One region of the Bacillus sp. ISL-35 genome, then DNA from elsewhere that is predicted to be linked to it. Evidence: a T-box and tRNA genes for the amino acid it is inferred to sense, from the RefSeq annotation. Region 1 holds a T-box; the other holds one or more tRNA genes.
What was found. A T-box is a leader RNA that pairs with one kind of tRNA and senses whether it is charged. The one in region 1 lies ahead of ileS (isoleucine--tRNA ligase), so its partner is inferred to be a tRNA-Ile.
Positions count from the first base shown of each region.

Region 2: it has a tRNA-Ile gene. The T-box ahead of ileS (isoleucine--tRNA ligase) is inferred to sense a tRNA for this amino acid. The anticodon was not compared.

Region 1 covers NZ_JAGGQK010000002.1:508,609-511,795, reverse strand. The annotation lists gene ileS (isoleucine--tRNA ligase) at 1-1,420, opposite strand, end outside; T-box leader at 1,503-1,746, opposite strand; gene J7E38_RS05745 (DivIVA domain-containing protein) at 1,796-2,317, opposite strand; gene J7E38_RS05740 (YlmH family RNA-binding protein) at 2,407-3,180, opposite strand.
Region 2 covers NZ_JAGGQK010000013.1:104,491-107,677, reverse strand. The annotation lists tRNA gene J7E38_RS17680 (tRNA-Thr) at 1-61, shown strand, start outside; tRNA gene J7E38_RS17675 (tRNA-Lys) at 72-147, shown strand; tRNA gene J7E38_RS17670 (tRNA-Leu) at 165-249, shown strand; tRNA gene J7E38_RS17665 (tRNA-Gly) at 270-344, shown strand; tRNA gene J7E38_RS17660 (tRNA-Leu) at 352-440, shown strand; tRNA gene J7E38_RS17655 (tRNA-Arg) at 466-542, shown strand; tRNA gene J7E38_RS17650 (tRNA-Pro) at 563-639, shown strand; tRNA gene J7E38_RS17645 (tRNA-Ala) at 655-730, shown strand; tRNA gene J7E38_RS17640 (tRNA-Met) at 752-828, shown strand; tRNA gene J7E38_RS17635 (tRNA-Ile) at 868-944, shown strand; tRNA gene J7E38_RS17630 (tRNA-Ser) at 964-1,056, shown strand; tRNA gene J7E38_RS17625 (tRNA-Met) at 1,081-1,154, shown strand; tRNA gene J7E38_RS17620 (tRNA-Asp) at 1,158-1,233, shown strand; tRNA gene J7E38_RS17615 (tRNA-Phe) at 1,400-1,472, shown strand; tRNA gene J7E38_RS17610 (tRNA-His) at 1,510-1,582, shown strand; tRNA gene J7E38_RS17605 (tRNA-Gly) at 1,597-1,670, shown strand; tRNA gene J7E38_RS17600 (tRNA-Ile) at 1,676-1,749, shown strand; tRNA gene J7E38_RS17595 (tRNA-Asn) at 1,763-1,837, shown strand; tRNA gene J7E38_RS17590 (tRNA-Ser) at 1,842-1,932, shown strand; tRNA gene J7E38_RS17585 (tRNA-Glu) at 1,936-2,007, shown strand; gene glgB (1,4-alpha-glucan branching protein GlgB) at 2,880-3,187, shown strand, end outside.

The sequences.
Region 1 (3,187 bases):
TGATGATTTCCTGCCCGTTCTCAGCGTAAAATACTGGGATTGGAACACCCCATGCACGCTGGCGTGAAATACACCAGTCGCCGCGGTCGCGAACCATGTTGAACAATCTTGTTTCACCCCATGCCGGAACCCATTTCGTTTCTTCTACGGCCTTGAGCAGCTCGCCGCGGAAATCTTTGATCGAAGCGAACCATTGCGCAGTAGCGCGGAAGATAACCGGCTTCTTTGTTCTCCAGTCATGCGGATAGGAGTGAGTGATGAAGCTAAGCTTTAATAATGCACCGACTTCCTCAAGCTTTTCGGTGATTGGCTTGTTAGCCTGATCATAGAACAACCCTTCAAATCCTTCAGCTTCAGCAGTCATGACGCCTTTATCATCAACAGGGCATAAAACTTCAAGACCATATTTCTGGCCGACATGGAAGTCATCCTCCCCGTGTCCCGGTGCAGTGTGTACGCATCCGGTACCAGCATCAGTCGTAACATGCTCTCCAAGCATCACGAGGGAATCCCTGCCGTAAATTGGATGTTTTGCAAGAACACCTTCAAGCTCTTTACCAGAAACTTTCTTATCAACTGATACATCTTCCCAGCCGATTTCCTTGGCAACAGCTTCAAGCAGGGCTTCGGCTACAAGATACTTCTTATTGTTTGCCTCAACTACAACATAAGTGAGGTCAGGGTGAACAGAAATCCCAAGGTTGGCAGGAATTGTCCAAGGAGTTGTCGTCCAGATGACGATCTCGACATCCTGGTCAAGAACACCTTTGCCGTCCTTTACCGGGAACCCAACATAGATGGAAGCTGAACGCTTATCCTGGTACTCGATTTCTGCTTCTGCCAGCGCAGATTCACTTGATGGTGACCAGTACACTGGTTTTTTGCCTTTGTAGATGTAGCCTTTCTTCGCCATTTCACCGAATACCTTGATTTGCTGTGCCTCATATTCTGGCTTCAGTGTGATATACGGATTTTCCCAGTCACCGCGGACACCAAGACGCTTGAACTGTTCACGCTGGTTTTCAATCTGCTGGTATGCATATTCTTCACATAGCTTCCTGAATTCAGCTACCGTCATTTCTTTGCGTTTAACACCCTTGTTTGTCAAAGCCTGCTCAATCGGCAAACCATGTGTATCCCATCCAGGAACATACGGTGAAGAGAAACCGCTCATTGATTTATAGCGGACAATAAAATCTTTGAGGATTTTATTCAGTGCGTGCCCCATATGGATATCTCCATTGGCATATGGAGGTCCATCATGCAAGATGAACAGCGGACGCCCTTCAGTGTGTTTTTGAACCTTTTCATAGATCTTCATTTCTTCCCATTTAGCCTGGATTTCCGGTTCCCTGTTCGGAAGGTTTCCGCGCATTGGAAACTCGGTCTTCGGCATAAGCAAAGTGTCTTTATACTCCATTGAATTAATCCTCCTATTTTTTACCGTTGCAATCATGATAGGAAACAATCACTGAAAATATAAAAAACCTCCTCATCCCTAAAAAAGGGACGAGAAGGTTTATTTCCCGCGGTACCACCCTAAATAGACAAGGATCATCGTGATCCTGTCCTCTTAGCATTCTTAACGCGAATGTCACGCCTGTGCTTACTGATCCTGTTTGGATGTTCAGCTCGGAACTATCGGGTGATCTTCTGGCAATCCGCTTGCAATGGGCTTCCACCTTCCCCATTTCGCTGAAAAAGCAAGCAACTGGAACGCCATACTGTCCCTGTCATCGTTTCTGTCATGTATTGCACTTTGTTATGAAATTATATGCGAAACAGCGTGCCTGCGTCAAGCCAGTGAATCTTCTTCTTCTCTTGCAGTCGCCTTTAATTCTGTTGAATCGAGTTCATATTCAAGCAGGTGATCCCAATCATCGGTGTTCAGCATATCAAGCTGTGCTTCGATCAGCATCTTGAACCTTGTCCTGAATACTTTGGACTGCTTTTTCAATTCTTCGATTTCCAAAGCAATTTTACGTGCCTTTGACAATGACTCATTGATGATCCTGTCTGCGTTCTTTTCCGCTTCCTTAACGATCAGCTTTGCCTCTTTCTGAGCGTTGCGGCGGACTTCTTCCCCAGCTTCCTGGGCAATAACGATTGATTTATTCAAGGTTTCTTCTATATTTGTAAAATGGCCAAGCCTGGAATTCATTTCATTCAGCTTTTCTTCCATTTCCTTTTTTTCACGGATTATTAGTTCGTAGTCCTTGATGACCTGATCAAGGAACTCATTCACTTCATCTTCATCATACCCGCGAAATCCCTTATTGAATTCTTTGTTGTGTATATCTAACGGCGTTAAAGGCATTACGCCACCTCCCATTTCGTTATAATCCTTATGTACTTAAAGCTATGATTCGACAAAAACACTAAAAATCCTTCTTCTTTACTATATAATTATTTTTTTCTTCCGGCAATAACCCGATATTTATCTTTTTTTGTTTTCCCTTCAATTGTGATGATTTTCGCACGGCCGTACCCACGCGCGGAGATGACATCCCCTTCGCCACAATCAAATGCTGTATTTTCGATAGCAGTCCAATTGACTTTCACGTGCCCATGCTGGATCAAAAGCTGGGATTTTTGCCTGGAAAGATTGAAGAGTGCAGACATGACTGTATCCAGCCTTAAAGATGAGACAGTGGTGTTCACTTCATTCCATTCATCATCGATTGCTGCTGCCTCTTCAAGGGGAAGCTCTGTCAGGCTGATCGAAGCCCTGCCGACAGATTCAAGCTGTAATCTGATATAGTCAGCAATTTCGGCAGCAGCAAAAAATTGGACCTTATCTCCATCAATAAGGATGTCGCCGAACTTTCCGCGCTTCAGGCCAAGTGACATCAGGCTTCCAAGTACCTGCCGATGTTCAATGTTCACGAACTTACTGGCATAGACGACGCCGAAAAGCTTCACCTGAAAATCCTCTTGTTTTGCTTCCAAATACTCTGGAAACAGAAACGCCCGTTTTCTCTCCGTGCCTCCAGCCCCTCCAAACAATTCCCATTTCACATCGGGATGCTTTCCGATGACTGTTCCTAAGATTTGCTGCTCCCTCGGGTCCAGGAAATCAGTCAGCTTTGGAGCATAATTCTGCTCAACATATTCTTTCCAGTTAATCACCTGGTCGATAAATTCCCGTTCCTCGGGACGGAAATGCTGGTAAATACTCATATTGTAC
Region 2 (3,187 bases), on a different contig from region 1:
CAATTGGTAGAGCAACTGACTTGTAATCAGTAGGTTGGGGGTTCAAGTCCTCTTGCCGGCACCTTTTGTACGAGCCATTAGCTCAGTCGGTAGAGCATCTGACTTTTAATCAGAGGGTCGAAGGTTCGAGTCCTTCATGGCTCACCAGTTTTTCAAAAAAATATGCGGGTGTGGCGGAATTGGCAGACGCACCAGACTTAGGATCTGGCGCCGCAAGGCGTGGGGGTTCGACTCCCTTCACCCGCACCATTTTTTCAAAAGCTAAATATGCGGAAGTAGTTCAGTGGTAGAATACAACCTTGCCAAGGTTGGGGTCGCGGGTTCGAATCCCGTCTTCCGCTCCATTTCTTAGCCGGGGTGGCGGAACTGGCAGACGCACAGGACTTAAAATCCTGCGGTAGGTGACTACCGTACCGGTTCGATTCCGGTCCTCGGCACCACCAAGTTAGCTAATATATTAAATATGCGCCCGTAGCTCAATTGGATAGAGCGTCTGACTACGGATCAGAAGGTTATGGGTTCGACTCCTTTCGGGCGCGCCATTATTTTTTTCTCAATAGAACGGGGAGTAGCTCAGCTTGGTAGAGCACTTGGTTTGGGACCAAGGGGTCGCAGGTTCGAATCCTGTCTTCCCGACCATTTCAATTTTAATATGGGGCCTTAGCTCAGCTGGGAGAGCGCCTGCCTTGCACGCAGGAGGTCAGCGGTTCGATCCCGCTAGGCTCCACCATATGTCTTAATAAAATAATTTGGCGGTGTAGCTCAGCTGGCTAGAGCGTACGGTTCATACCCGTAAGGTCGGGGGTTCGATCCCCTCCGCCGCTACCAAATTTAATCTGGTTGAACCTATTCAATCTAGGATATCCTGGACCTTTAGCTCAGCTGGTTAGAGCAGACGGCTCATAACCGTCCGGTCGTAGGTTCGAGTCCTACAAGGTCCACCATTTTACTTGTTTTAAATACGGAGGTATACCCAAGTCTGGCTGAAGGGATCGGTCTTGAAAACCGACAGGCGGGTAACACCGCGCGGGGGTTCGAATCCCTCTACCTCCTCCATAATTTTATTATCATTAATATCGTCGCGGGGTGGAGCAGTCCGGTAGCTCGTCGGGCTCATAACCCGAAGGTCGCAGGTTCAAATCCTGCCCCCGCAATCTGGTCCCGTGGTGTAGCGGTTAACATGCCTGCCTGTCACGCAGGAGATCGCCGGTTCGATCCCGGTCGGGACCGCCATTTTTATTTTTAGGATGCAATATTATAGTGGCTCAGTAGCTCAGTCGGTAGAGCAAGTTGCTCACATCGTTGAATAAGCTTCTGCGGCAACTTGCGAGAAAGACCGAAGGTCATTCGAGCAAAGGACCTAAACCAGTAAAAGTTTAGGATGCAATAATATTATAGTGGCTCAGTAGCTCAGTCGGTAGAGCAAAGGACTGAAAATCCTTGTGTCGGCGGTTCGATTCCGTCCTGAGCCACCTTATTTAATTTAAATAATTATATGATTGAGATATGGCGATTGTGGCGAAGTGGTTAACGCATCGGATTGTGGTTCCGACATTCGTGGGTTCGATTCCCATCAGTCGCCCCTTTTCTTAATATGCGGGTGTAGTTTACTGGTAAAACCTCAGCCTTCCAAGCTGATGTAGTGGGTTCGATTCCCATCACCCGCTCCATATATGGGCCTATAGCTCAGCTGGTTAGAGCGCACGCCTGATAAGCGTGAGGTCGGTGGTTCGAGTCCACTTAGGCCCATTTTTTATATTATTCCGCAGTAGCTCAGTGGTAGAGCACTCGGCTGTTAACCGAGCGGTCGTAGGTTCGAATCCTACCTGCGGAGCCATTATGGGGAAGTACTCAAGAGGCTGAAGAGGCGCCCCTGCTAAGGGTGTAGGTCGGGTAACCGGCGCGAGGGTTCAAATCCCTCCTTCTCCGCCATAAGGCCCCTTGGTCAAGCGGTTAAGACACCGCCCTTTCACGGCGGTAACACGGGTTCGAATCCCGTAGGGGTCATAAGGAAAGCTGTTAGCAATTATGCTAACAGCTTTTTTTTGTTTCTTAAAATTTGCCTGCTTTTGCTTCCAGTTTGTTGTTTTCTCAATACAGCACGCAGCAAACACTATCAAAACAGAGTACTTAGAAGATCTATGGATTTATGCCAGTTTAAAGATCGAAAAGGAAAAACGGGTGACATAAAGAAGAAATATATGCCCGGTTATAGGAAGAAAGGAAAAACGGGTCACATAAAGAAGAGATATGTGCCCAGTTATGGGGAGAAAGAGAAAACGGGTCACATAAAGAAGAGATATGTTCCCGGTTGTAGGCAGAAAGAGAAAAACGGGTCAAATAAGAAAGAGATATGTTCCCGGTTATAGGGAGAAAAGGGAAAACAGGTCACAAAATTAGAACCAGTACCCCTAATGTCCAAGTATGTAAGGATACGCGAAATAATACTGTTGAAATAACAGTTTAATCTGTTTGTCTAATATAAGCTTTTCAACAGCCTCATATTACCATTGCTACACCAGGCAGCTTAACCTAGACTTCTTCACACCTAACCACCATCCCATCACCTCCTCGACAATATGAAAACGCTATCAACCCAAAAACATTTTTAATCAACTTCTATCTATCAAACCTAATAAATTCAACCAGCCCTCTCGAAAAATCATTATTCACTTTCAACTTTCGTTCTCCAAATTTCGCGTAATTGGAAGATTTAGTACATTAAAGCGCTACCATTTGCGGGCTTTTGTCGAATTACAGGCTTTACTGAGTATTATTGTCGAAAAATTAAGAAAATGTTTACAAGGAATTCTTTATGGTAACTAGAATACTACTCAAATAGGAAGTTTTATTTGTTCAACAAAGGCAGGTGGAGGGCATTGGTGATTAATCCTACAGAGTTTGAATTGCATCTGTTCCATGAAGGGAATTTGTATCAGAGTCATAATTTATTTGGTGCGCATGTCATGAATCGAGGAACTGAAACATATACTCGATTTTGTGTGTGGGCTCCGAATGCGTCTGAAGTAAGGCTTGTGGGTGATTTTAATCATTGGAATGGAGAGAATCACAAGTTTCATAAAGTGAATAAGGAAGGTGTCTGGCAGCTTGCCTTAGAGGGTGATCTGACCGGGGCTATCTATAAATATGATATTTTGACAGCTGGTGGGGATAAGAAGCTTAAAGC